DNA from 3 places in the Lactiplantibacillus sp. 30.2.29 genome. Region 2 is predicted to be linked to each of the others. Evidence: predicted binding sites of a transcription regulator. Region 2 holds the regulator's gene; each other region holds the start of a gene.

Region 1 (6,454 bases), on a different contig from region 2:
ATTTAGGCATCATTTATCGATACTAACCAGCATACTCAATTATCTCAGTTCCCCGTGTTGGTACATCGTCTACTACTATCCGATTGATATACTTTCAACGTACGTATACGCCATAATAATTTGCGTCTGAGCTAGAATTTTACCAAAGCCGTGTCTAAATTTCAAATCCGGTTGGAAACCAGTAATCGTTTAAAAAATTGGCAATCACACCACTCCAGCTTCCATACACTGACAGGCTTGCGACATCAACGTACTAGCCCATGATGTCTCCAAGTTTTAAATAACTAGCTTTCTACCGACACTTCCATCCCAAATAATTCAACCTAACCCCAAAAATGCAAAAAAAGAGCAAATCCGCAGATTTACTCTTTCCTGAATCGCTTAATGTTGATTACTTATCAAAGACGTTCTTTTCAACTAATTCTTTGACTTCTTCGTTGGTAACACACTCGTTAAGCGCCTTATCAGCTAATTTAGCCATTTCCTTAGTATCAAGCTTCTTCATCAATGAACGCGTCTTAAGCACGGAAGTTGAACTCATTGAGAATTCATCCAAGCCTAAGCCCATCAGTAATGGTACCGCGATTTGGTCCCCAGCAACTTCACCACACATCCCTGTGAAGCGACCGTTAGCGTGAGCAGCGTCAATCACATGCTTGATCAAACGTAACAACGATGGGTTGTATGGTTGATACAAGTATGAAACTTGTTCGTTACCACGGTCAGCAGCAAAGGAATATTGGATCAAGTCGTTGGTCCCAATACTAAAGAAGTCAACTTCCTTAGCAAATTGGTCAGCCAAAATTGCGGCAGCAGGGATTTCGATCATAATCCCAAGTTTGATGTCATCTGCAACTGGTGTCCCAGCAGCGACCAACTTAGCCTTTTCTTCTTCGAAGATGGCCTTGGCCTTGCGGAATTCATCAAGAGTGGCAATCATTGGGAACATAATCCGTAATTGACCATAGTGGGACGCCCGTAATAACGCGCGTAACTGGGTCCGGAAAATGTCATCACGATCAAGCGAAATCCGAATCGCCCGGTAACCCAAGAATGGGTTCATTTCATCAGGTAATGGCAAGTAAGGTAATTCCTTATCGCCACCGATATCCATGGTCCGGACAATCACGGGTTTGCCGTTCATGCCTTCGACAACCTTCTTGTAAGCTTGGAATTGCGTCTCTTCGTCAGGTAATTCTGAACTATTCATGTACAAGAATTCTGACCGGAATAACCCAATGGCTTCTGAGCCAGCATCCAAAACCCCATCCATATCGTCTGGAGTCCCGATGTTTGAAGCTAATTCGAAGTGCTTACCGTCTTTAGAAACAGTAGCTTCATTCTTCAACTTAGCCCATTCAGCTTTTTGCGCCACGAAGTCCTTCGCCTTTTGTTCGTAATCCGTTACTTCGGCGTCGGTTGGTTCAACCAAAGCATCACCGTTGATACCATCTAAGACGACCGTGTCGCCCGCCTTGATATCAGCTGTGGCTGATTCGGAACCAACGACCGCTGGAATTTCGAGCGTCCGTGACATGATAGCGGAGTGACTCGTCCGACCACCAATATCAGTAATGAAGCCCTTAACATACTTACGATCAAGTTGAGCAGTATCACTAGGTGTTAAATCGTGGGCAACCACGATAACTTCGGAGTCAATCAAAGCTGGACTTGGTAAGGTAACCCCTAACAAGTGACTTAAGACCCGCTTCGTCACGTCGCGAATATCACCGGCTCGTTCTTGCATATATGCATTATCCGTCATTGCTTCGAACATTGAAATGAAAGTATCCGTAACTTCCTTCAAGGCTTCTTCTGCATTGACTTTATCATCCTTGATTTTACCTTCAATTTGTCCAAGCATTTCTGGGTCAGACAAAATGGTGATATGAGCTTCAAAAACTTCTGCTTCTTCTTCACCCAAGTTTTCAACCGCTTTGTCTTTAATGACCTTTAGTTCTGCCTTGGAAGCATCAAAAGCATCATGTAACCGTGCAACTTCAGCATCCGTATCGGAGACCGTTGTTTTTTCGAATGATAAATCTGGATCAACTAGCATATAGGCCTTAGCAATTGCGATACCATCACTGGCCGCAATTCCTTTTAGTACCTTTTCAGCCATTATTCAGATAATCCTTCTTTCTTCATCGTTTCAGTTAAAGCTGCAATAGCGTCGGCTTCGTCGGCACCTTCTGCAGAAATGGTAACGTCAGCATCTTTACCAACACCGAGTGACATAACACCCATGATGGACTTCAAGTTAACTGACTTGTCTTGGTATTGCAACGTAATTTCTGAGTTGAACTTACTTGCTGATTGTACCAATAAAGTAGCTGGACGTGCGTGGATACCAGTGTCTGCGATTACGTGAAATTCTTTCTTTTTCATAACTATTCGATCTCCTTCAAGATAGATAAATTTAAAATTGGTTCCGAGTGAATTCGAGTTGCCGCCAACACGTCTACTCAGGAGCCCTTAATAATGATGATAGCAATTATCCAATTAAAATACAAGCCCTTTCATTCAAGCTAGGCCTATTAATTGGTTGCTGTACCATCCTTCTCAAAATGGTAAACAATGCGGCCATCGAGGTCCGCCGTTCCAATCACTCTCTTCCGATACTCATATTTCATATACGCATCGTGAAAAGCCATGAATTCTTCCGGCGTCACAGTGAACGTTTCCTGTTCGCCCGTGCGTAACGCTTCCATTAATTGGGTATAATCCGTTGCCAATTCATTGCCACCTCCTCAAAGTCTGGTTGAGCCATCGCTGCACCATCCTTTTGACGTTTCAGGCCCGACCTTCCGCCGCTCACTAACAGCTGACGGCTGCTAATGAAAAGCCGTGCTCAAAACATCAAAACTGGTCAGGCGCAATCCATGCAAAAAAACCGCTTTGTACTATAATATAGACAGACGGTTGCATCCGGACTGTTACTAGCCAGATAATTAATATACAACGAATCCGGTTACAAGACAAGCCATGAGTTGCAACTATCCAGACTATTCGGAAATAACTAAATTAATACAACCTGCTGCAAGTTGGTCAGACAATTTCCAGTTTTGATTTTGAGACTTTTCGCTTGCAACGGTCCGTAAATTCGCTATACTAATAGTCAAAGGTCAACAAAGGTCAAACAAATCCTTGAACCTTTAACTATAGCCCTAGTGGTTTAGTTATATTTCTGATGCGAAAGGTGTGTGACAGCATAATGCTTTGTGACAATTGCCATAAGAACGAAGCGACGATCCATTTATATACGAGCGTCAACGGTCAGCGGCGACAAATCAATCTTTGTCAAAATTGCTATCAACTGCTAAAGAATCAGGAACAGCAACCAAATAACGGAGTTGGAGGTGCTGATATGGCACAAGATCCATTCGGTTTTGGTGGTCTTGACGACATTTTCCGTGCAATGCAGGGCGGCGTTGATTCCAATAACGCTTACCGGCAGCAACAGACCCCACCGACCCAGCCAGCTGGTCCTAATGGTGGCGGCAATCGTCGTGGCAACAATAACGGCGGTGGTCTCCTTGGCCAATATGGCTTCAACTTAACGGCGCAAGCCAAGCAGGGTAAAATCGACCCGGTCATCGGTCGCGATAACGAAATCAACCGTGTTATCGAGATCTTGAACCGCCGGACGAAGAACAATCCTGTTTTGATTGGTGAAGCCGGGGTTGGTAAGACGGCGGTCGTGGAAGGCTTAGCACAGAAAATCGTTGCTGGTCAAGTTCCACAAAAACTGTTAGATAAAGAAATCATTCGTTTGGACGTGGCTTCCCTTGTTCAAGGAACCGGGATTCGCGGCCAGTTCGAACAACGGATGCAACAATTAATGAAAGAAGTTCAGAGCAATCCGAACATCGTCCTCTTCATTGACGAAATCCATGAAATCATGGGTGCCGGCAATGCTGAAGGCGGGATGGACGCTGGCAACGTTTTGAAGCCGGCCCTTGCCCGTGGTGATTTCCAATTAGTTGGGGCAACCACCTTAAATGAATACCGGGACATCGAAAAGGATGCCGCCCTCGCCCGTCGGTTCCAACCAGTGACGGTCAACGAACCAAGCGTCGAAGAATCCATTAAGATTCTCAAGGGTATTCAAAAGAAGTACGAAGATTACCATCACGTGAAGTACGACGAAGATGCAATCGTCGCTGCGGTCAAGTTATCGAACCGTTACATTCAAGACCGGTTCTTACCTGACAAGGCCATCGACTTACTCGATGAAGCTGGTTCACGTAAGAACTTGACTTTGAAGACGGTCGATCCTAAGACGATTCAGGAAAAGATCGACGAAGCGGAGAAGCAAAAGCAGGATGCCTTGAAGAAGGAAGACTACGAAAAAGCTGCTTACTATCGTGATCAAGTCGCTAAGTTGGAAAAGGCTAAGCCTGATGAAAATGCAGATCAGCCTAACAACGACACGGCCACTGTGACCGTCAAAGATATGGAACAAATCGTCGAAGAAAAGACGAGTATTCCAGTCGGTGACTTACAAGCTAAGGAACAGGCTCAAATGAAGACCTTGGCCCCTGACTTGAAGAGTAACGTCATTGGTCAAGACCAAGCAGTTGACGCCGTTGCCCGCGCGATTCGTCGTAACCGGATCGGTTTGAACGGCACTGGTCGGCCAATCGGTTCGTTTATGTTCGTCGGCCCTACTGGGGTTGGTAAGACGGAACTTGCTAAGCAATTAGCGAAGGAACTATTTGGTTCAGAGGATGCCATGATTCGCTTTGACATGAGTGAATACATGGAACCACATTCAGTGGCTAAGTTGATTGGTTCACCGCCTGGCTATGTTGGGTATGAAGAAGCCGGTCAGCTTACTGAACAAGTTCGGCGTCACCCATACAGCTTGGTCTTACTAGACGAAGTTGAAAAGGCTCATCCTGACGTCATGCACATGTTCCTGCAAATTCTTGACGATGGTCGTTTGACCGATTCTCAAGGTCGGACCGTCAGCTTCAAGGATACCATCATCATCATGACGTCTAACGCCGGTACTGGTGACAGCGAAGCTAACGTCGGGTTCGGTGCTGCGGCTGAGGGTAAGACGCACGACATTACTAGTCGGTTAACGGATTACTTCAAGCCTGAATTCCTGAACCGCTTCGACGACATCATTCAATTCAACGCCCTTTCCAAGGAAAACTTGATGAAGATCGTTGGCTTGATGATTGAAGATGTCAACGGCATGCTCGCTAACCAAGGGCTGCACGTTCATGTTACTGAACCAGTTGAAGAAAAACTCGTTGAATTGGGCTACAACCCACAAATGGGTGCTCGTCCACTTCGGCGTGTCATTCAAGAACAGATTGAAGACCGAATCGCTGACTTCTATTTGGATCACGGCGATGTTAAGAACATGGTCGCTAAGGTTGAAGACGGCAAGATCGTCTTAGCTGCGGAGACTAAGGCTGAATAATTGAGGCTTTAAAAAGGTAGGTTAATGCCCGGATTTACGTCCGGCATTGACCTACCTTTTTTATTCTGCAAACACGTTGTGCGTGTAAATGCTGTAAAATATCATCATATTGGTTAAAAAATTGCCTGAAGGACAGAAATCTAATATTCAATACGCGTTGTGCTAGTTATTCTTTAGCCTTAAAGATGGTTAAATCATGCCATTTTATAAGTTCAAGAACTGCCAGCTGAGACCCGCTGGAAACAGTGCGAGTTAGCGTAAACCTGCTGTGATAGGGTCGTCCTATGTCGGCTTCCAGGTATTTCTGACAACGCTGGAACGCGATGGACACAGATTTAAGCCGAAAGCCCACGTCTTAAATACTGGTCTTCCACTAACCAAGCACACAACGCTTGCTAAGTGGAATTTCATCGCTGAGCATTGTCAGAAACACCTTCCAGCCTGAATTGTATTCGAAAGACAGACATGTGCGGACTCAACTTTTTGTGGGATTAGTCGTTGGTTTCCGGGGACACGGTCATTTTGATATTTAACTGTGAGACTAGTTCTAACAATAACCAAGCTTTCTGACCCATGATCTAATGCTTCAAACATGTGTCCTCACTGAAAATGTGAGATTTTCTCTCTAATCGCCTGAGATAGCAAAGTTTCAAATTGTCAGTACAGGTGAGTTTATTGACTAAATTCGGGGACTAAATTCAAGACTAGTGTCCGCTGGAAGTATTGAAAAATATTCAGGTAATCCTCTCAGTACTTAAATGCCATAAAGCATCATCGATACCGATTAAAATTTGCCTAAAGGACCAGCTGCTAAACGTTCAGCGGTTAATTGTACCAAGATAGGTGGCCGTTCATCTGCCATTCGAGCGGCTTCCCGACTGGAGGGGCCGGCTGACGAACAGCAATCCAAAACAGTACGATTTAATCATGATCCATGACAATTAACTAATACAATGTGTATTCCAAGTATTCATTCGACATTATTCTATTTCAGCCCTTTTCCTAAGCAAGATAGCA
Region 2 (9,051 bases):
TCCGGGGCCGGCTGACAACGCTGGAACAGGGCGGACATCGATTTGAACTCACGCAGAAACCCACTGCGCAATTTCAAATACGAGTCTTCTTCTAGCCCGGGAAATTCACCCGGACAAGAAGAATTTCGCCCTTGAGCATTGTCAGCCAGCCCCTACAGTCGGGAACCCGCTCGAATGGCAGATGAACGGCCACCTATCTAGGTACAATTGACCACTGAATATTAGGTTTCTGGTCCTTCAGGCAAGCTCTCAAACGGGATCAATGCTGAATTATGGCATCTAGTTACTGAAAAGATTACCTGAATGCGATTCACGAATCTCAATGTCAGCTAGTCTTGCGTTTAGTCGAATAAATTGTCTTCACTTATAATTCAAGACTTTGCTATCCCGGGTGATTAGAGGAAGTTTTGACAATCTCAGTGAAACCGCGTGTTCGAAGTCTTAAATCATGGGTCAGGATGCTTGGTTATTGTTAGAACCAGTCTGACAGTTTATTTCAACATTCCTGTATACTAAGGAACCAACAACTAATCTAACAAAAAAGTTGGGCCCGCCCACGTCCGCCTTTCGAATCATATCCAGGCTGGAAGGTGTTTCTGACAATGCTCAGTGGTGAAATTCCACTTAGCAAGCGTTCTTGGCTTGGTTAGTGGAAGACCAGTATTTAAGACGTGGTTTTTCGGCTTAAATCTGTGTCCACCACGTTCCAGTATTGTCAGAAATGCCTGTAAGCCGGTGTAGGACGCACACGATTCTGCAAATTTACGCCAACTCGTACTTGTTCCCAGCGGGTCTCAGCTGGCAGCTCCTGAATTTAGAGAATAGCACGTTTAAATCATAATTCATGACGAACAATCTATATATGAAGTATCTGTTCAAAATGACGTTAAGCGTGGCCGGTCGTAAATAAACAAGTGGCGTATTAGTCGAAATTCAGGCGGACAACCTGTAGTATAGAAACTCAAGCTGTTGGATAAACGACGAGTCCCAGACAAAGTTGACCAAATTCAGACGCCAACACTTGACATATTTTAAATAGGTAGTTGAATGAATATGAAGGCCTAACAAAGTTAACGAATCAGGGTCGAAAATCCGGTCCAATCAATTGAAAGCAAGTGCTTGGCGTGCTATGCTGTAACAACCGTTAAGCACATGCTGGGTCGCCAGTTGGGTGAAATTCTTTGCTTTTTTCCATTATCCTCGTATAATAAAAGTCAATATTAGTCAAAGATAATGAAAAGGGTGAAGCACATGCAAAGTCAAAATATCTCGGATATTATTGAAAAGTATTTAAAAAGTATTTTGGCGGACTCGGAGCATGTTGAAATTCGGCGTTCAGAAATTGCCGACCTTTTCAACGTGGTACCCTCACAGATTAATTATGTGATTAAAACGCGGTTTACGATCCAAAATGGTTACTTAGTTGAAAGTAAGCGTGGCGGTGGCGGTTATATTCGCATTGAAAAGGTTAATTTGGTCGATGATGCTGATGTGTTGGATGCCCTCATTCAAGTGATCGGCGATTCCATCACACAACGGGATGCCTACGCAGTTGTTCAGAGTCTGTATGAGGACGACGTTTTAAATCGTAGGGAAGCGCAGTTGATATTAGTGGCAATCGATCACGACACGTTAGGACTGACGGACCGAGACCTTGAAAATAGTCTCCGGGCTCGAATAATTATCGGGATTTTGAACCACTTGCGTTACGAAAGCTAAAGAAAGCGAGGAATCGCAATGGATAACTTATTTACACCTAGTGCCAAAAGTGTGCTAGTACTAGCACAGGAACAGGCCAAATATTTTAAGCATCAGGCAGTCGGTACGGAACATTTGTTATTAGCACTAGCCATCGAAAAGAACGGTATTGCTAATAAAGTCTTGCAACAGTACGCTGTGAGCGAAGATGACATCCGTGAAGAAATTGAACGGTTCACTGGCTACGGGACGTTGAGCAATATTGGCAAAGATACGTATTTGCCATATTCACCAAAGGCTAAGGAGATTTTATCCGTTGCTGGTGATGAGGCCAAACGGCTTGGCGCCAACAAGATTGGGACTGAACACTTCTTGTTAGCGATGCTCTCTGATGAAAGTATCCTCTCCTCGCGTATTTTGATGAATTTGAACTTAGATTTGAGTCAAACACGCAAAGTTGTTTTGCGTAAACTTGGTGTCAGTGATGCGATGAGTAAGCGTAAGGGCAGTGCGGCTAACCGTGGTGGTAAGAAGACGGAAGGCACACCGACCTTGGACTCCTTGGCGCGTGATTTGACGCAGCTGGCGAGTGAACAGGAAATGGATCCAGTTGTGGGCCGTTCCAAAGAAGTTAAGCGGGTCATTCAAATCTTGTCACGGCGGACGAAAAACAATCCAGTCTTGATTGGTGAACCCGGCGTTGGTAAGACGGCGATCGCTGAAGGGCTGGCACAAAAGATCGTTGCTGGCGACGTACCGAATGACATGGCTGACAAACGGCTGATGATGCTTGATATGGGCTCACTAGTTGCCGGAACCAAGTATCGTGGTGAATTTGAAGACCGCTTAAAGAAAGTGATCGACGAAATCTACAACGATGGGCATGTCATCTTATTCATCGATGAATTGCATACCTTGATTGGTGCCGGTGGTGCTGAAGGGGCCATTGATGCTTCTAACATTTTGAAGCCAGCATTAGCACGAGGCGAACTCCAAACCATTGGGGCGACGACCTTAAACGAATATCAAAAGTACATTGAATCCGATGCCGCACTTGAACGGCGGTTTGCCACGGTCATGGTCAATGAACCGACTGAAGATGAAGCGGTTGAGATTCTCGATGGCTTGCGGCCACGGTATGAAGAACATCATCACGTGACAATTACTGATGAAGCCGTCAATCAAGCGGTGAAGTTGTCCAGTCGCTACATCAGTGATCGGTTCTTACCAGATAAGGCGATTGATTTGATGGATGAAGCGGCGGCGAAAGTCCGCATCGACCAGATGGATCAACCGACTAAGTTGTCCAAGAACCAGGACAAGCTCGCGCAGTTACGTGAAGAAAAGGAAACGGCGATTGAAGCTCAGGACTTCGAACAAGCCGCGGATATTCGCAAGCAGGAAATGCAACTCAAGCAACGTTTGGATCGCATTGAAGCTGATGAAGAAGCACAAATCACTGAAGGCGACACACCGCACTATGACTTACAAGTGACCGGAGAAGATATTGCCCAAGTGGTTGCTGAATGGACGGGTGTCCCACTAACCCAATTGCAAAAATCCGAAAGCGAACGCTTAGTTAACTTGGAAAAGATTTTGCATGAACGGGTCGTCGGTCAACCAGAAGCCGTTTCTGCAGTAGCACGGGCCATTCGCCGGGCGCGGAGTGGATTGAAAGATCCAAGCCGGCCAATTGGTTCCTTCATGTTCCTTGGCCCGACTGGGGTTGGTAAGACCGAATTAGCGAAGGCCTTAGCTGCAGCCATGTTTGGGTCAGAGGACAACATGATTCGGATCGATATGTCTGAATACATGGAACGGTACTCGACCAGTCGTTTGATTGGGTCAGCACCCGGCTATGTCGGCTACGATGAAGGTGGTCAGTTAACTGAAAAGGTACGCCAGAAGCCATACTCAGTCGTGCTGTTTGATGAAGTTGAAAAGGCTCATCCAGACGTATTCAACATTCTGTTGCAAGTCTTGGATGATGGCTACTTGACTGATTCGAAAGGCCGCAAAGTCGACTTCCGAAACACGATTCTCATCATGACGTCGAACTTAGGGGCCACGACCTTGCGGGATGAAAAGTCCGTTGGGTTCGGTGCTACTGATAAGGCTAATGATTACAATGCAGTTGCGGCGACGATTCGTGCTACCTTGAAGCAGACGTTCCGGCCAGAATTCTTGAACCGGATCGATGAGACGATTGTCTTCCATTCATTGAATAAGGAAGAGTTACACGAAATCGTTAAGTTGATGTCACAAGAAATCGTGAACCGGGTTGCGCAACAGGGTATCAAGATCAAAATCACGCCAGCCGCCATTGATGTGGTTGCCAAGGCTGGGTTTGACCCTGAATACGGTGCACGGCCAATTCGCCGGGCATTGCAAACTGAGATTGAAGACCGGTTAAGTGAAGAATTATTAACGGGTGCGATCAAGGTCGATGACCAAGTCACGATTGGTGCCAGCAAAGGTGCCATCACCATTAATATTAAAAATCAACCGAAAACAGACGGTCGTTCGACGGTCTCATCAAAATAGGTGAATGATACAGTGGACGTTTGGAGCCGGGGTTGGCTTCAGGCGTCTTTTTTTGAGCGATGGAACCTGAATTGTTTCACAGCCCGGATTTCCGTAGCGCGTGAGTGTGGCCACTTAAAGCACCGACTGATGAAATTCCTGATGAAGTAGCCATGGCTATCCATGGCCGCTGGATTATCGGACTTCTTCGTGGGTCGGGATTAACGATCACGCCAATCCGAATGCATTCAGCGAGTTTTGCGGCTGGTGGTTCGCTACTGATTGGTGTAAATTATAATAGGAAATAAAAGATGAAAGAAGATGATGACATGACGACGCGAGCCGAACAAATGGCGAAGACGCACCAAGCAATTTTAGATACGGCACGAGAACTGTTCTTGAAGAACGGGTACGCCGCGACGAGTACGCGGGACATCGCCAATGCGATTGGGATTACTCAGCCGGCACTGTATCACCATTTCAAAGATAAGGAAGTTATTTTTCTAGCGGTGATTACAACGGTTGGCGCAGAAATTAAAGCTGGGATTGAGGAAATTCAGGCCCGCACGGATTGGTCACCACTCGAACAATTGACGGAAGTGTCACTACTACTGACGCACAAGCATCCCGCCGATGTCTTCACACTGATTCATTCCAGCTTCAAGGCTCTGAAACGGGACCATATACGCGAACTAGGTGGGATCTTTGCGACCGACTACGTAAAACCGATTCAAGCGGTCTTTGAACAGCCAGCTATGCAACTGCACGCTGGTGTGACCCCGCAGATGGCCGCTAGTTTTTATATCACTAGTTTGAGCCCACTGTTTAATACGTTCCATCGCATCGGTGATCCGCATGCCGATGAGCGGACCCGGGTCCAAACGTTGTTGAAGATGATCTTATATGGGGTTGCAGTTGAACCAGATGCGCAATGAGTGTCACGAGTTTCTGGGTTGACAACCTGGGTAAAAGGCTGTATATTATAAATTGTCTGTAACCGTGAACTCGAGCAATCGCGCAATCTATTGTCTGCGCGGCTCGCTAATATAAATCCAAAAATAGTCAACTTAAGCGACTATTTTTGGTTTTTTTATGCCTAAAATTCGGTCAAAAACGCATTTGTAACACAAATGTAATATTTGACTGAAGGTGGGCCGGGTTCCGGAATAATAAGAAGGGGTGAACAACTTGGCCGGACATTTAGTAAAATACGGTAAACACCGTACCCGTAGAAGTTATGCACGTATCAAGGAAGTTCTTGATTTGCCTAACTTGATCGAAATCCAGACCGATTCCTACCAATGGTTCTTGGATGAAGGTCTCCGGGAAATGTTTGAAGATATTATGCCGATCGACGATTTCGCAGGAAAACTTTCACTTGAATTTGTCGACTATCAATTATTAGAACCAAAGTACACCGTCGAAGAAGCTCGTGAACATGATGCCAACTATTCGGCACCATTGCACGTTACCCTACGTTTGACTAATCACGAAACTGGTGAAATCAAGTCGCAAGACGTATTCTTCGGTGATTTTCCATTAATGACTGAACAAGGGACGTTTATTATCAACGGTGCCGAACGGGTCATTGTTTCACAATTGGTTCGTTCACCCGGCGTTTACTTTAATGAAGAATTAGATAAGAATGGGCGTCCTAGCTATGGGACCACGGTTATTCCTAACCGAGGCGCTTGGTTAGAACTTGAAACTGACGCTAAGAATGTTTCGTACGTTCGAATCGACCGGACACGGAAGATTCCATTGACTGAATTAGTACGGGCTTTAGGTTATGGCTCAGATGATGACATCATTGACATGTTAGGTGAAACTGACAGTTTGATGTTAACGTTGGAAAAAGATGTTCATAAGAATACTGACGACTCACGGGTCGAAGAATCTTTGAAGGACATCTACGAACGGCTACGTCCTGGTGAACCTAAGACCGCTGACAGTTCACGGAGTTTGTTAACGGCGCGGTTCTTTGATCCAAAGCGTTATGACTTCGCACCTGTTGGTCGTTACAAGGTCAACAAGAAGTTAAGCATGAAGACGCGTTTGATGGACCAAACCTTAGCTGAAACGTTGGCTGACCCAGATACTGGTGAAGTTATCGCGCAAAAGGATACGGTCATTGACAAGAACGTCATGGCAAAGTTAGCACCATACTTGGAACGTGACGACTTCAAGACGGTTACTTACACACCATCTGATGAAGCGGTTGTTACTAACCCAATGGTCTTACAAGTGGTTAAAGTTTATTCACAAAACGATCCTGAAAAGGTCGTTAATGTGATTGGTAATGGCAACATTGATTTGAAGTTCAAGCATATTTTGCCTGCTGATATCATTGCTTCTATTAACTACTTCTACAACTTGCAAGAAGGTCTTGGCTCAACTGATGATATTGATCACTTGGGTAACCGGCGGATTCGTTCCGTGGGTGAATTATTACAAAACCAATTCCGGATCGGGTTATCCCGGATGGAACGGGTTGTTCGTGAACGGATGTCAATTCAAGATGCTGCTACGGTAACACCACAACAATTGATCAACATTCGTCCAGTTGTGGCCTCAATCAAGGAATTCTTTGGGTCATCACAATTGTCACAATTCATGGACCAAACCAACCCATTAGGTGAATTAACGCATAAGCGGCGTTTATCAGCCTTAGGACCTGGTGGTTTGACTCGTGATCGTGCCGGTTATGAAGTTCGTGACGTGCACTATACCCACTACGGTCGGATGTGCCCAATCGAAACGCCTGAAGGCCCGAACATTGGGTTGATCAACAGTTTGTCTTCATATGCTAAAGTTAACCGTTACGGCTTCATCGAAACGCCATACCGGCGGGTTGATTGGACGACGCATAAGGTTACTGACAAGATCGACTACCTAGCAGCCGACGAAGAAGACCAATTCGTGATTGCACAAGCCAACTCACCGTTGAACGATGATGGTTCATTCGTTGAAGACACTGTTTTAGCTCGTAACAAGGAAGAAAACTTGGAAACGCCAATCGAAAATGTCGATTACATGGACGTTTCGCCTAAACAAGTGGTTGCCGTCGCAACGGCATGTATTCCATTCTTGGAAAACGATGACTCGAACCGGGCCTTGATGGGTGCCAACATGCAACGGCAAGCTGTGCCATTGCTTGATCCACACGCCCCATTGATTGGGACTGGGATTGAATACAAGGCCGCCCATGACTCCGGGATCGCGTTGATTTGTCGTCATGAAGGGACCGTTGAATATGTCGATGCACGTGAAGTTCGTGTTCGTCGTGACGATGGTTCATTAGACACTTACAAGTTAATGAAGTTCCGTCGTTCAAACGGTGGTAAGAACTACAACCAACGTCCAATCGTTAAGGTTGGAGACCACGTGGATAACGATGAAGTCTTAGCCGATGGTCCAGCAATGGAAGGCGGGGAACTTGCCCTTGGACAAAACCCATTAGTTGCCTTCATGACTTGGAACGGTTACAACTTCGAAGATGCCATCATCATTAACGAACGGTTGGTCCGTGAAGATGTTTACACGTCGATCCATATTGAAGAATATGAATCAGAAGCGCGTGACACGAAGCTTGGACCTGAAGAAATGACCCGTGAAATTCCTAACGTTGGGGAAGACGCTTTGAAGAACCTCGACGAAGATGGGATTATCCGGATTGGTGCCGAAGTTAAAGACGGCGACATCTTAGTTGGTAAGGTAACGCCAAAAGGGGTTACTGAATTATCAGCTGAAGAACGGCTCCTACACGCCATCTTTGGTGAAAAGGCGCGTGAAGTTCGTGATACGTCATTGCGGGTTCCTCATGGTGGCGGCGGTATCATCCAGGATGTTAAGATCTTTACTCGTGAAAACGGGGATGAATTATCACCTGGTGTTAACATGATGGTTCGGGTCTACATCGCGCAAAAGCGGAAGATCCAAGTTGGTGACAAGATGGCCGGCCGGCATGGGAACAAAGGGACCGTTTCAATCGTGGTTCCTGAAGAAGACATGCCGTACATGCCAGATGGTACCCCAATCGATATCATGCTGAGTCCCATGGGTGTGCCTTCCCGTATGAACATCGGGCAAGTGCTCGAATTGCATTTGGGAATGGCTGCTCGTAAATTAGGGATCCACATGGCAACGCCTGTTTTTGATGGTGCTCAAGATAAAGATATCTGGGACGCTGTTCGTGAAGCCGGTGTTGATTCAGACGCCAAGTCGATCGTTTATGATGGTCGGACTGGTGAACCGTTTGATAAGCGGGTCGCTGTTGGGGTCATGCACTATATGAAGCTTAGTCACATGGTTGACGATAAGATCCATGCTCGTTCAATCGGACCTTACTCTCTGGTTACGCAACAACCACTTGGTGGGAAAGCGCAATTTGGGGGCCAACGGTTTGGTGAAATGGAAGTTTGGGCCTTGGAAGCTTATGGTGCTGCATACACCTTGCAAGAAATCTTGACTTACAAGTCAGATGACGTGGTTGGTCGGGTTAAGACCTATGAAGCCATCGTTAAGGGCGAACCAATTCCTAAGCCAGGCGTACCGGAATCATTCCGTGTGTTGGTCAAGGAATTACAAGCACTTGGTCTGGACATGAAGGTCTTAGATTCGAACGATAAAGAAATCGAGCTACGTGACATGGACGACGATGACGATGATGTCGTTAACGTTGATGCCCTTAGCAAGTTTAAACAACAACAAGATGAGAAGGCCGCTGAAAAGGCGAAAGCTGACGCAGCCGCAAAGCCTTCCGAAACAACCAACGCTCAGCAAGATAATCAATAAAAAGGGAGGTCGGTCCTTTGATCGATGTCAACAAGT
Region 3 (9,051 bases), on a different contig from region 2:
TTCCTTCTAAAGTCGCTTCTAGCCGGGCGCAAAGTGGTAACTTTGATCTTTATTTGAGTGGTTGGGGCGCAGATTTCAATGACCCAATCTCACATCTACAAATCATGACCAACAACAGTGGTTACAACTATGGGAAGTACAATAGTTCAACCTACAATGCCTTAGTCAAGAAGGCGCAGAACCAGGATGCCAACAAGGCAAGTGCACGCTGGCAAGACATGATTAACGCCGAAAAGACGATTATGCAAGACCAAGGCATTACGCCGTTGTATCAGACGAACTATTCTTACTTGCAGAATCCGAAGGTCAAAGGGATTATTCACAACACCGCCGGAACGCAGTGGAATTATAAGTATGCTTATATTGCAAAGTAAACAACCAGTTTCTTAATATTGGTTGTTAAGCGATACTTTTAGACACGAAAGCCCACCATAATTAGGTTGCAGCAATTGCAACCGATTATGGTGGGCTTTTGTGTCGTCGTTAAACACAGTAGGGAAAGTGTCATTTTGAGGAGGTGACGGGCTACTGGTCGATGTGATTAACAACATACTTGACTGGTTGATGATTGGCCATCGCAATCACGTTTTCAGCAACGATTGCCGCCATTCCGTCACGCGCTTCGACGGTCGCATTGCCCAGATGTGGCGTCAAGATAACGTTGTCCATTGTCGTCAGTGCGGGTGTCACTTGGGGCTCATGCTCGTAAACGTCGAGGGCTGCGCCAGCAATTTGGTGCGTTTGTAACGCAGTAACTAGGGCCTGTTCGTCGACAATTGGGCCACGCGCGGCGTTGATCAAGAGGGCAGTGGATTTCATCTTTTTGAAGGCCGCTTGGTCAATCAGATGCATCGTTTGCGGGGTGAGTGGCAAATGCAAACTCACGATATCGGACTGGGCGAGTAAGTCGTCTTCGGAGACGAAGGTTGCGCCCAGTTGCGTCTCAACACTGACGGGGAGCGGGTGGTGTTGCGTGTAGAGGATTGGCATATCAAAGGCGTGTAACCGTTTGGCAACGGCTTGGCCGATTTGGCCCATGCCAATGATGCCGAGTGTCTTAGCTTGTAAGTTGTGACCGAGAAAGAAAAGTGGCGCCCAACCGTCGAATCCGGTTGTTCGCATCAAATGGTCGCCTTCAACGATGCGGTGTGCGAGGCTGATAATCAGACCAGTTGTCGATTCAGCGGTGGCGACTGATGAAACATTCGGCGTGTTGGTCACAGGAATGTGGCGGGCGGCCGCGGCCGCTAAGTCGATATTATTAGTCCCGGCACCAAAATTCGCAATTAATTTTAACTTTAGCGCGTGTGCCAAGATGTCTTCGTCAACCTGCGTGGAAAGCGGGGTGATGAGATAGTCAGCGTCAGCTACGCGGTCAATGAGTTCGTCGTGGCTGATCAGTTGCTCACCGGTATAGGTGTCGATGGTCAGCTGATTTTGGCGCAGTAACGTATTTGCTTTCGCCGGTAATTGACCGGCAACCAAAACTTTAGGCATAGTGGAAACTCCCTTTACTGATAAATTAAGCCACGGTGAATCTGCTGTTTTAGCAAGAATGCCCGTCGCTTGAAGTCAATTGCAGTATGGCCTTTTTACTTGCAAAAAACAAGTCAGAACGCTGCGCGAACCATGCAACGCGCCTTGTGAGTAGTTAAAAGAAAGCGCAAAAAAACTGAACCAACCCGAAGGCGGTTCAGTTTGATGCTGCCATTATTTTAAGTTGTTGTTTTCCATGATATCATCGATCAAACCATATTCTTTAGCTTCTTGTGCGCTTAAGTAGTTATCACGTTCAGTATCGTGGTTCAACTTTTCGACGGTTTGACCAGAGTTGTCTGCCAAAATCTGGTTGATCTTCTTACGAGTCTTCAAGATTTCTTCGGCAACAATTTTAATTTCCGTTTGTTGACCTTGAGCACCGCCGGATGGTTGGTGAATCAAGATTTCGGAGTTAGGTAAAGCGAACCGCTTGCCCTTTGTACCGGATGAAGCTAGGACGCTGGCCATTGATGCGGCCATCCCCATAACGATGGTTTGAACATCAGACTTGATGAAGTTCATCGTATCGTAGATTGCTAAGCCGGCAGTAACCACACCACCTGGTGAGTTGATATAAAGGTAGATGTCCTTACCTGAGTCTTGGGCATCCAAGAAGAGTAATTGGGCAATGATCGCATTGGCCATGTTATCTTCGATCGGGCCGGAAAGCATAATGATACGGTCCTTTAATAGTCGTGAATAGATGTCATAAGCACGTTCACCACGTGATGACTGTTCAATAACTGTAGGAACTGGATACATGATTTGTTAGCCTCCTAAGGTTGCAATATTTGATTAGCTTGGTTGCTAATTAATAAGTGTAGTTTACCGCAAAGGTCAGTGAAGGTCAAAAGAAAAACCTCAAAAACTAAATTCCGTTTTGTGACTTAACGTGGTATACTTAGGTTTCTATCATATACGGCTTGAGATTGGGTGATCCCAATCTCTTTTTTTACGTCAAACTTCAATGGTCAACAACATAACGAAAATTGCAGATTGAGCCAGTTGCCGAATTGCGATTAGATTGAACAGGGACGTTGGCTGTTACCAAGCAACCGGTCCATCGGTGTTTGAAAACGTGCCAGTGGTGGTATTATCCGTATCCGTAGCTAAATCAGTTGTTCGTTGGATTCCGTGAGCAATTGATTTAGCGCCGTGCTGGCTAGCTAATTCCGGGGTAATCCCGCCGAATTCAGTAGCAACCATTCCGGGATCAACGGCGTTAACCGTAATATTGGTGGTTTGAAGCTCTTTGGCGAGCTGAATCGTGAACATGTTGAGTGCGGCCTTAGAAGCTTGGTAGCCAATCGCGCTGGCATGATAAACGCTCGACTGGGGGTCTAATGCGTTCGTGAGCGAGCCCATCATGCTAGAAATATTGATGATTTTGGATGGGCTAGACTTAGTCAACAATGGCAGGCAAGCTTGAGTCATGGCGATTGTGCCTAGAAAGTTCAGATTCAGGTCGGCTTGAATTGTCTCCAGTTTGATGAGTGAAGGTCGTTGGTGATGGTCAAATGCTGCTCCAGCATTATTAATTAAAATGTCGAGCTGACCATATTGCTTTTGAATTGTGTTTACGGCAGCTTGAATGGATTGGGAATCGGTGACATCCAGTTGAACAACGGTCACGTCTGCCAGGTGGGCTGCTTCAACGGCCGCTCGCCCCTTTGCTAAGTCTCGGCTACCCATAATGAGCTGTTGCCCCTGGGCGTGTAGTGCTTTAATGAGTGCCAGTCCCATACCGCGGTTGCCGCCAGTGACGAGCGTAACAATTTCATTGGTCATCTGAATCACACTTTCTTAATAGAATAATGGTAATCTTAACACGCTAGCGTTACACTAGCGCAAGTAAAAAAGTTGGGGGAAAACGATGGTGGCATCAATCAAACAAGTCGCACAGCAATTTGGGATCACTTATGATACATTGCGATTTTATGAGCGCTGTGGGTTGTTAACGGATGTGGCGCGAAATAAACATGGTCAACGGATCTCCTCAGCTGAATGTTAAAATGATTGTGTACCAAGGAACCAACGACTAACCCATCAAAATATTGGGTCCGCACATGTCTGCCTTCCGAATACCATCCCGGCTGGAAGGTATTTTGGGTAAGGCCCAGTGGTGAAATTTCACTTAGCAAGCGTCTTGTGCTTGGTTAGTGAAAGACCAGTATTTAAGACGTGGGTTATCGGCTTAAATCTGTGTCCACCACGTTCCGGCCATTGCCCAGAATGCCTGGAAGCCGGCATAGGACGCATCCACAAGAGTATGTTTACGGTAACTCGCACTGTTCCCAGCGGGTCTCAGCTGGCCGCTTTTGAACTTAACACCTGACATGATTTAATCATATTTAATGATAAAGCATAACTCGTATTCTGATATGTAGAAATAAAACTTTTGCTATCATTAAATTCATCGAACAACTATACTGATAGATGGTCCAATTATATTGACGGCTAACTAGATGAAATAAATCACGCGGTTGCCAATGTCATATGGTTGGTAGTGTCTAACTTGTGATTAGGTTTAAATTCAGTTACCATAAAAAGATGTAAGCGGTATAGGCCACCAATTCAGCAGAATTAGGCCACAAAAAAAGCTGAGAATCACTTCTCAGCTTTGCGATGCGCCCGGAGGGAATCGAACCCCCATTTCAAGAACCGGAATCTTACGTGCGATCCATTACACTACGGGCGCCTAAACAACATATTATATTCTAGCGAATAATGGATAAAAACACAAGGGTTTTACATAAAAATTTATTTTGGGAGGTATTTTTATGGCACTGGGACAAGGCTTTCGCCAGCAACAACGGCAATCGCAGAAGTTAGCGATGACCCAGCGGCTGCAACAATCTATTCAGATGTTACAGTTCAATGTGGAAGAATTGCGGGATTTTCTCACGCAAAAAGCCCTTGAGAATCCGTTGATCGATGTGGATACGAATTGGAATAATAATCACGCCAGTTTAAGTGCAGCTAAGAACGTGACTGCAAAGGATGATTTTATTGAACGGGTGTCGACGTCGAATCAGCATTCCTTATTTGAATACTTATTGGATCAGATTCATTTAACGATGCGCGATACCCATTTGCGGCAAATCGTGCTGTATCTTATTGAATACGTGGACGTCAATGGTTATCTGCATCTTGATGAAGCTCAAGCACGGCAAGAAACACAGGCAACACCGATTGAACTACTGGATGCCATCACGTTACTCCAGCAACTTGATCCACCAGGTGTCGGTGCCCGCAGTTTACAAGAGGCCTTAATGCTTCAGACGGAAAATGATGACCACGCGCCTAATTTGGCATACATTATTTTAGAAGAAGACTTCGACGCGTTTGTTAATCGTCACTGGGATGGCTTGGCGAAAAAGTACCAGGTCGAGCTGGCTGATATTTCCAATATTTATGATTACGTTCGGACGTTGACACCAGTACCGGGTGCGGCGATTGGACAAGAAACGACCGGCTACATCTTTCCAGACTTAGTCGTCACTAATCATGAAGGTCAACTCGCATTAAAGACTGCGTCGATGGCTCAGCCGGTGGTGAAGTTCCGCCGCAAGTATTATCAGCAGATGGGGCAGCACGATGACCGGGAAGTGACGGAATATCTGAAGGAAAAGAAAAATGAGTATGACTGGATTGCCAGTAGCTTACAGCAACGAGAAGCAACCATTTTTCGGGTCGGCACTGCGATTATCGAGCGCCAGGAAGATTTCTTCTTAGAAAAAAGTCAAGATTTAAAGCCGCTATTATTGCGAGATGTGGCCCAACAGCTACAAGTTCATGAGTCGACGATCAGTCGTAGTATCAATGGGAAGTATATTCAAACGGACTTCGGGATGTTTGAACTTAAACGTTTCTTTACCAAAGCTGTCAGCAAACGTCCCACTGGGGGCAAAATTGTGTCTGCAGACAGTGTCCAACACCGAATTATGACCCTGATTGAGCAGGAAAATAAAGAAAAACCGCTTTCAGACCAAAAAATTGTTCAGATTCTTAATGCAGAAAATGTCGAACTTTCTCGTCGAACAGTGGCAAAATATCGGGAAAATCTTAACATTCCGTCTTCGTCCAAACGGAAACAGTACTTGAGAACCGAATGATAGTTTGTGACCGGTTTTGGACCAGTCGGTTATAAGGCCCCACAGGGTTTCATTTGCAACCACCTGATGAACCTGTTATAATTCATGTTGTGGTAAGAGAGGTATGCAACATCGATTTCTTAGTAAATTAGCGTTGTGTGCTTTGTTTTTTGAAGTCTTTGGGTCGTTTTTCGACATAGCTGGACCAGACCCGTCCCACTAGAGAGCAGGTTGGATGCCATGCATTCAGATATTCAATGGATTGAGGCAATTGCCCCAGATATGGTTGACATGCTGAGTCGTCGTTACTTAGTATTACGAACCATTAATTGGATGGCCCCAGTTGGACGTCGGCTATTAGCTCAGACATTAGGTGTTAGCGAACGGACGTTACGAACCGAAACGGATACGCTACGCAAGCTTGATTTGATCATGACGAACAAGTCAGGCATGCAAGTTACCCAGCAAGGTCAGGACGTGTTGGTCGGATTAAGCCACTTCATGGATGAGTTAATGGGCATTCGCCAGAAGGAACGGCAGTTGGCGCAATACTTTAACATTAAGCGTTGCATCATCGTTTCTGGTGATTCCGATCGACAGTTGAAAGTTATTGGGACCATGGGCGAAGAAGTGAACCAACTATTACAGCAGTTATTGCCAGAAGGTCATAACATTATTGCCGTGATGGGTGGTCATACCATGGAACATGTCGCAAGTCACTTAACTAATAAATTAGGTGATAAACGTGATTTGCTATTTGTTCCGGCACGTGGTGGTGTTGGTGAGTCGGTTGCGATTCAGGCAAATACCATTGCGTCACAAATGGCACAACATACTGGCGGTAAATTCCGCTCGTTGTTCGTGCCAGAACAGGTCAGTGAACGGACGTATGAACCGCTCCTCAAAGAACCTAGTATTCAAGAGGTGTTGGCGATTATCGGGCAAGCTAACGTGGTTGTGCATAGTATCGGTGAAGCCATTTCGATGGCGCATCGCCGTAATATGTCAGAAGATCAGATTAAGGTATTACGCAGTCGCGATGCGATTGGTGAAGCCTTTGGTTATTTCTTCGATAAGAAGGGTAACGTGGTCTATCGGATTCCACGAATTGGGTTGCAAATCGGAGAACTGGCCCATCGGGAGATTATACTCGCGGTTGCGGGAGGCGCTTCTAAAGCACCGGCAATTGGCGCGTATATGAAGAACATCGCACCTAAACAGACGTGTTTGATCACGGATGAGGGTGCAGCTAACTTGATTTTAAAAAAGTAATCTTCTATAGTGAAGTTGCTTTTTAAAATAAAACTATTTTTATTTCCACAAGGAGGAAATTCTAGTATGTCTGTAAAAATTGGTATTAATGGTTTCGGACGTATCGGTCGTTTAGCATTCCGTCGTATCTTAGAACTTGGTGAAAAGTCAAGTGATATCGAAGTTGTTGCTATTAACGATTTAACTTCACCTGCATTGTTGGCTCATCTTTTGAAGTATGACTCAACTCATGGTACTTTGAACGCTGACGTTTCAGCAACCGACGATTCAATCGTTGTTAACGGTAAGAACTACCGTGTTTATGCTGAACCACAAGCACAAAACATTCCTTGGGTTAAGAACGACGGTGTTGACTTCGTTCTCGAATGTACTGGTTTCTACACTTCAAAGGCTAAGTCACAAGCTCACTTGGACGCTGGTGCAAAGCGTGTCTTGATTTCTGCTCCTGCTGGCTCAGACTTGAAGACCATCGTTTACAATGTTAACGATGACATCTTGACTGCAGATGACCGTATCGTTTCTGCTGGTTCATGTACTACTAACTGCCTTGCACCATTAGCATTCTTTGAAAACAAAGAATTCGGTATCAAGGTTGGTACTATGACTACTATCCATGCTTACACTTCAACTCAAATGTTACTTGACGGCCCTGTACGTGGTGGTAACTTCCGTGCTGCCCGTGCTGCCGGTGTAAACACTATTCCTCATTCAACTGGTGCTGCTAAGGCTCTTGGCTTAGTTATCCCAGAATTGAACGGTAAATTACAAGGCCACGCACAACGTGTTGGTGTTGTTGATGGTTCATTAACTGAATTAGTTGCTATCTTAGACAAGAAAGTTACTGCTGACGAAGTTAACGCCGCAATCAAGAAGCATACTGAAGGTAACGAATCATTTGGTTACAACGATGACGAAATCGTTTCATCTGATGTTATCGGTACTACTTTCGGTTCAATCTTCGATCCTACTCAAACAGAAGTTACTTCTGATGGTGACAACCAATTAGTTAAGACTGTTGCTTGGTACGATAACGAATACGGCTTCACTTGCCAAATGGTACGTACTTTATTGAAGTTCGCCACTCTCTAATATTAATTAGATGGTTCAGGACTTTAAAACCGCATATGGTTTTGACGGCGGGGGGAGGCAAACTCCTCTTGCCGTTTTTTAATTTAACAGTCACGAATTCTAGGAGGATTTTAACATTGGCTAAATTAATCGTTTCAGATTTAGATGTTAAAGATAAAAAAGTTTTAATTCGTGTCGACTTTAATGTTCCGATTAAAGACGGCAAAATTGGTGACGACAACCGGATCGTCGCTGCTTTACCAACGATCAAATATGTGATTGAACATGATGGTAAAGCCATCTTATTCTCACATTTAGGCCGGATCAAGAGCGAAGACGACAAGAAGGGCTTAAGCTTACGTCCAGTTGCAGAACGTCTTTCAAACTTGTTAAACAAGCCTGTTACCTTCGTACCTGTTACTGAAGGCGAACAACTTGAAACTGCCATCAACAACATGAACGACGGTGACGTCTTAGTTGTTGAAAACACGCGTTTTGAAGACGTTGTGAACGGCGAACAAGTTAAGCGCGAATCTGGTAACGACCCTGAATTAGGTAAGTACTGGGCTTCACTTGGTGATGTCTATGTCAACGATGCATTCGGGACTGCTCACCGGAGCCATGCTTCAAACGTTGGGATTGCTTCAAACATGGACCAAGTTGCCGCTGGTTTCTTAATGGAAAAGGAAATCAAGTTCTTAGGTGACGCCGTTGACAATCCTAAGCACCCATTCGTTGCCATCTTAGGTGGTGCCAAGGTTTCTGATAAGATCGGTGTTATCGATCATTTGATCAGCAAAGCCGACAAGATCATCATCGGTGGTGGGATGACTTATACGTTCTATGCTGCTAAAGGCATGGGCATTGGTAACTCACTTGTTGAAAAAGACAAGATTGAATTAGCTAAGTCAATCATCGAAAAGGCTGGCGACAAGTTGGTCTTACCTAGTGACTCAGTTGTTGCTGAAAAGTTTGACAACGATGTTCCTAGCAAAGTTGTTGAGGGTTCAATTCCTGATGGCTACATGGCCTTAGATATTGGTCCTAAGTCAATCGAAGAATTCGAAGACGTTTTACG

What was found. Region 2 encodes CtsR, which represses protease genes until heat stress. Its sites were predicted from a motif close to TTGGTCAAAAAAGGTCAAANA; they were not measured.
Region 1: the regulator CtsR is predicted to act here: its motif matches at 3,122-3,142, upstream of KGF65_RS03260 (ATP-dependent Clp protease ATP-binding subunit).
Region 3: the regulator CtsR is predicted to act here: its motif matches at 2,373-2,393, upstream of clpP (ATP-dependent Clp endopeptidase proteolytic subunit ClpP).

The regions. Positions count from the first base shown of each region.
Region 1 covers NZ_JAGYGU010000003.1:158,590-165,043, reverse strand. Annotated here, with positions in the region: gene ptsP (phosphoenolpyruvate--protein phosphotransferase) at 392-2,122, opposite strand; gene KGF65_RS03270 (phosphocarrier protein HPr) at 2,122-2,388, opposite strand; gene KGF65_RS03265 (hypothetical protein) at 2,538-2,735, opposite strand; gene KGF65_RS03260 (ATP-dependent Clp protease ATP-binding subunit) at 3,215-5,437, shown strand; gene KGF65_RS03255 (macro domain-containing protein) at 6,440-6,454, opposite strand, start outside.
Region 2 covers NZ_JAGYGU010000007.1:41,227-50,277, reverse strand. Annotated here, with positions in the region: gene KGF65_RS05375 (CtsR family transcriptional regulator) at 1,252-1,719, shown strand; gene KGF65_RS05370 (ATP-dependent Clp protease ATP-binding subunit) at 1,738-4,242, shown strand; gene KGF65_RS05365 (TetR/AcrR family transcriptional regulator) at 4,551-5,156, shown strand; gene KGF65_RS05360 (DNA-directed RNA polymerase subunit beta) at 5,401-9,015, shown strand; gene rpoC (DNA-directed RNA polymerase subunit beta') at 9,033-9,051, shown strand, end outside.
Region 3 covers NZ_JAGYGU010000005.1:1,669-10,719, forward strand. Annotated here, with positions in the region: gene KGF65_RS03880 (peptide ABC transporter substrate-binding protein) at 1-374, shown strand, start outside; gene KGF65_RS03885 (2-hydroxyacid dehydrogenase family protein) at 526-1,497, opposite strand; gene clpP (ATP-dependent Clp endopeptidase proteolytic subunit ClpP) at 1,711-2,301, opposite strand; gene KGF65_RS03895 (SDR family NAD(P)-dependent oxidoreductase) at 2,584-3,327, opposite strand; gene KGF65_RS03900 (MerR family DNA-binding transcriptional regulator) at 3,413-3,550, shown strand; tRNA gene KGF65_RS03905 (tRNA-Arg) at 4,166-4,237, opposite strand; gene rpoN (RNA polymerase factor sigma-54) at 4,320-5,654, shown strand; gene KGF65_RS03915 (sugar-binding transcriptional regulator) at 5,874-6,905, shown strand; gene gap (type I glyceraldehyde-3-phosphate dehydrogenase) at 6,972-7,994, shown strand; gene pgk (phosphoglycerate kinase) at 8,111-9,051, shown strand, end outside.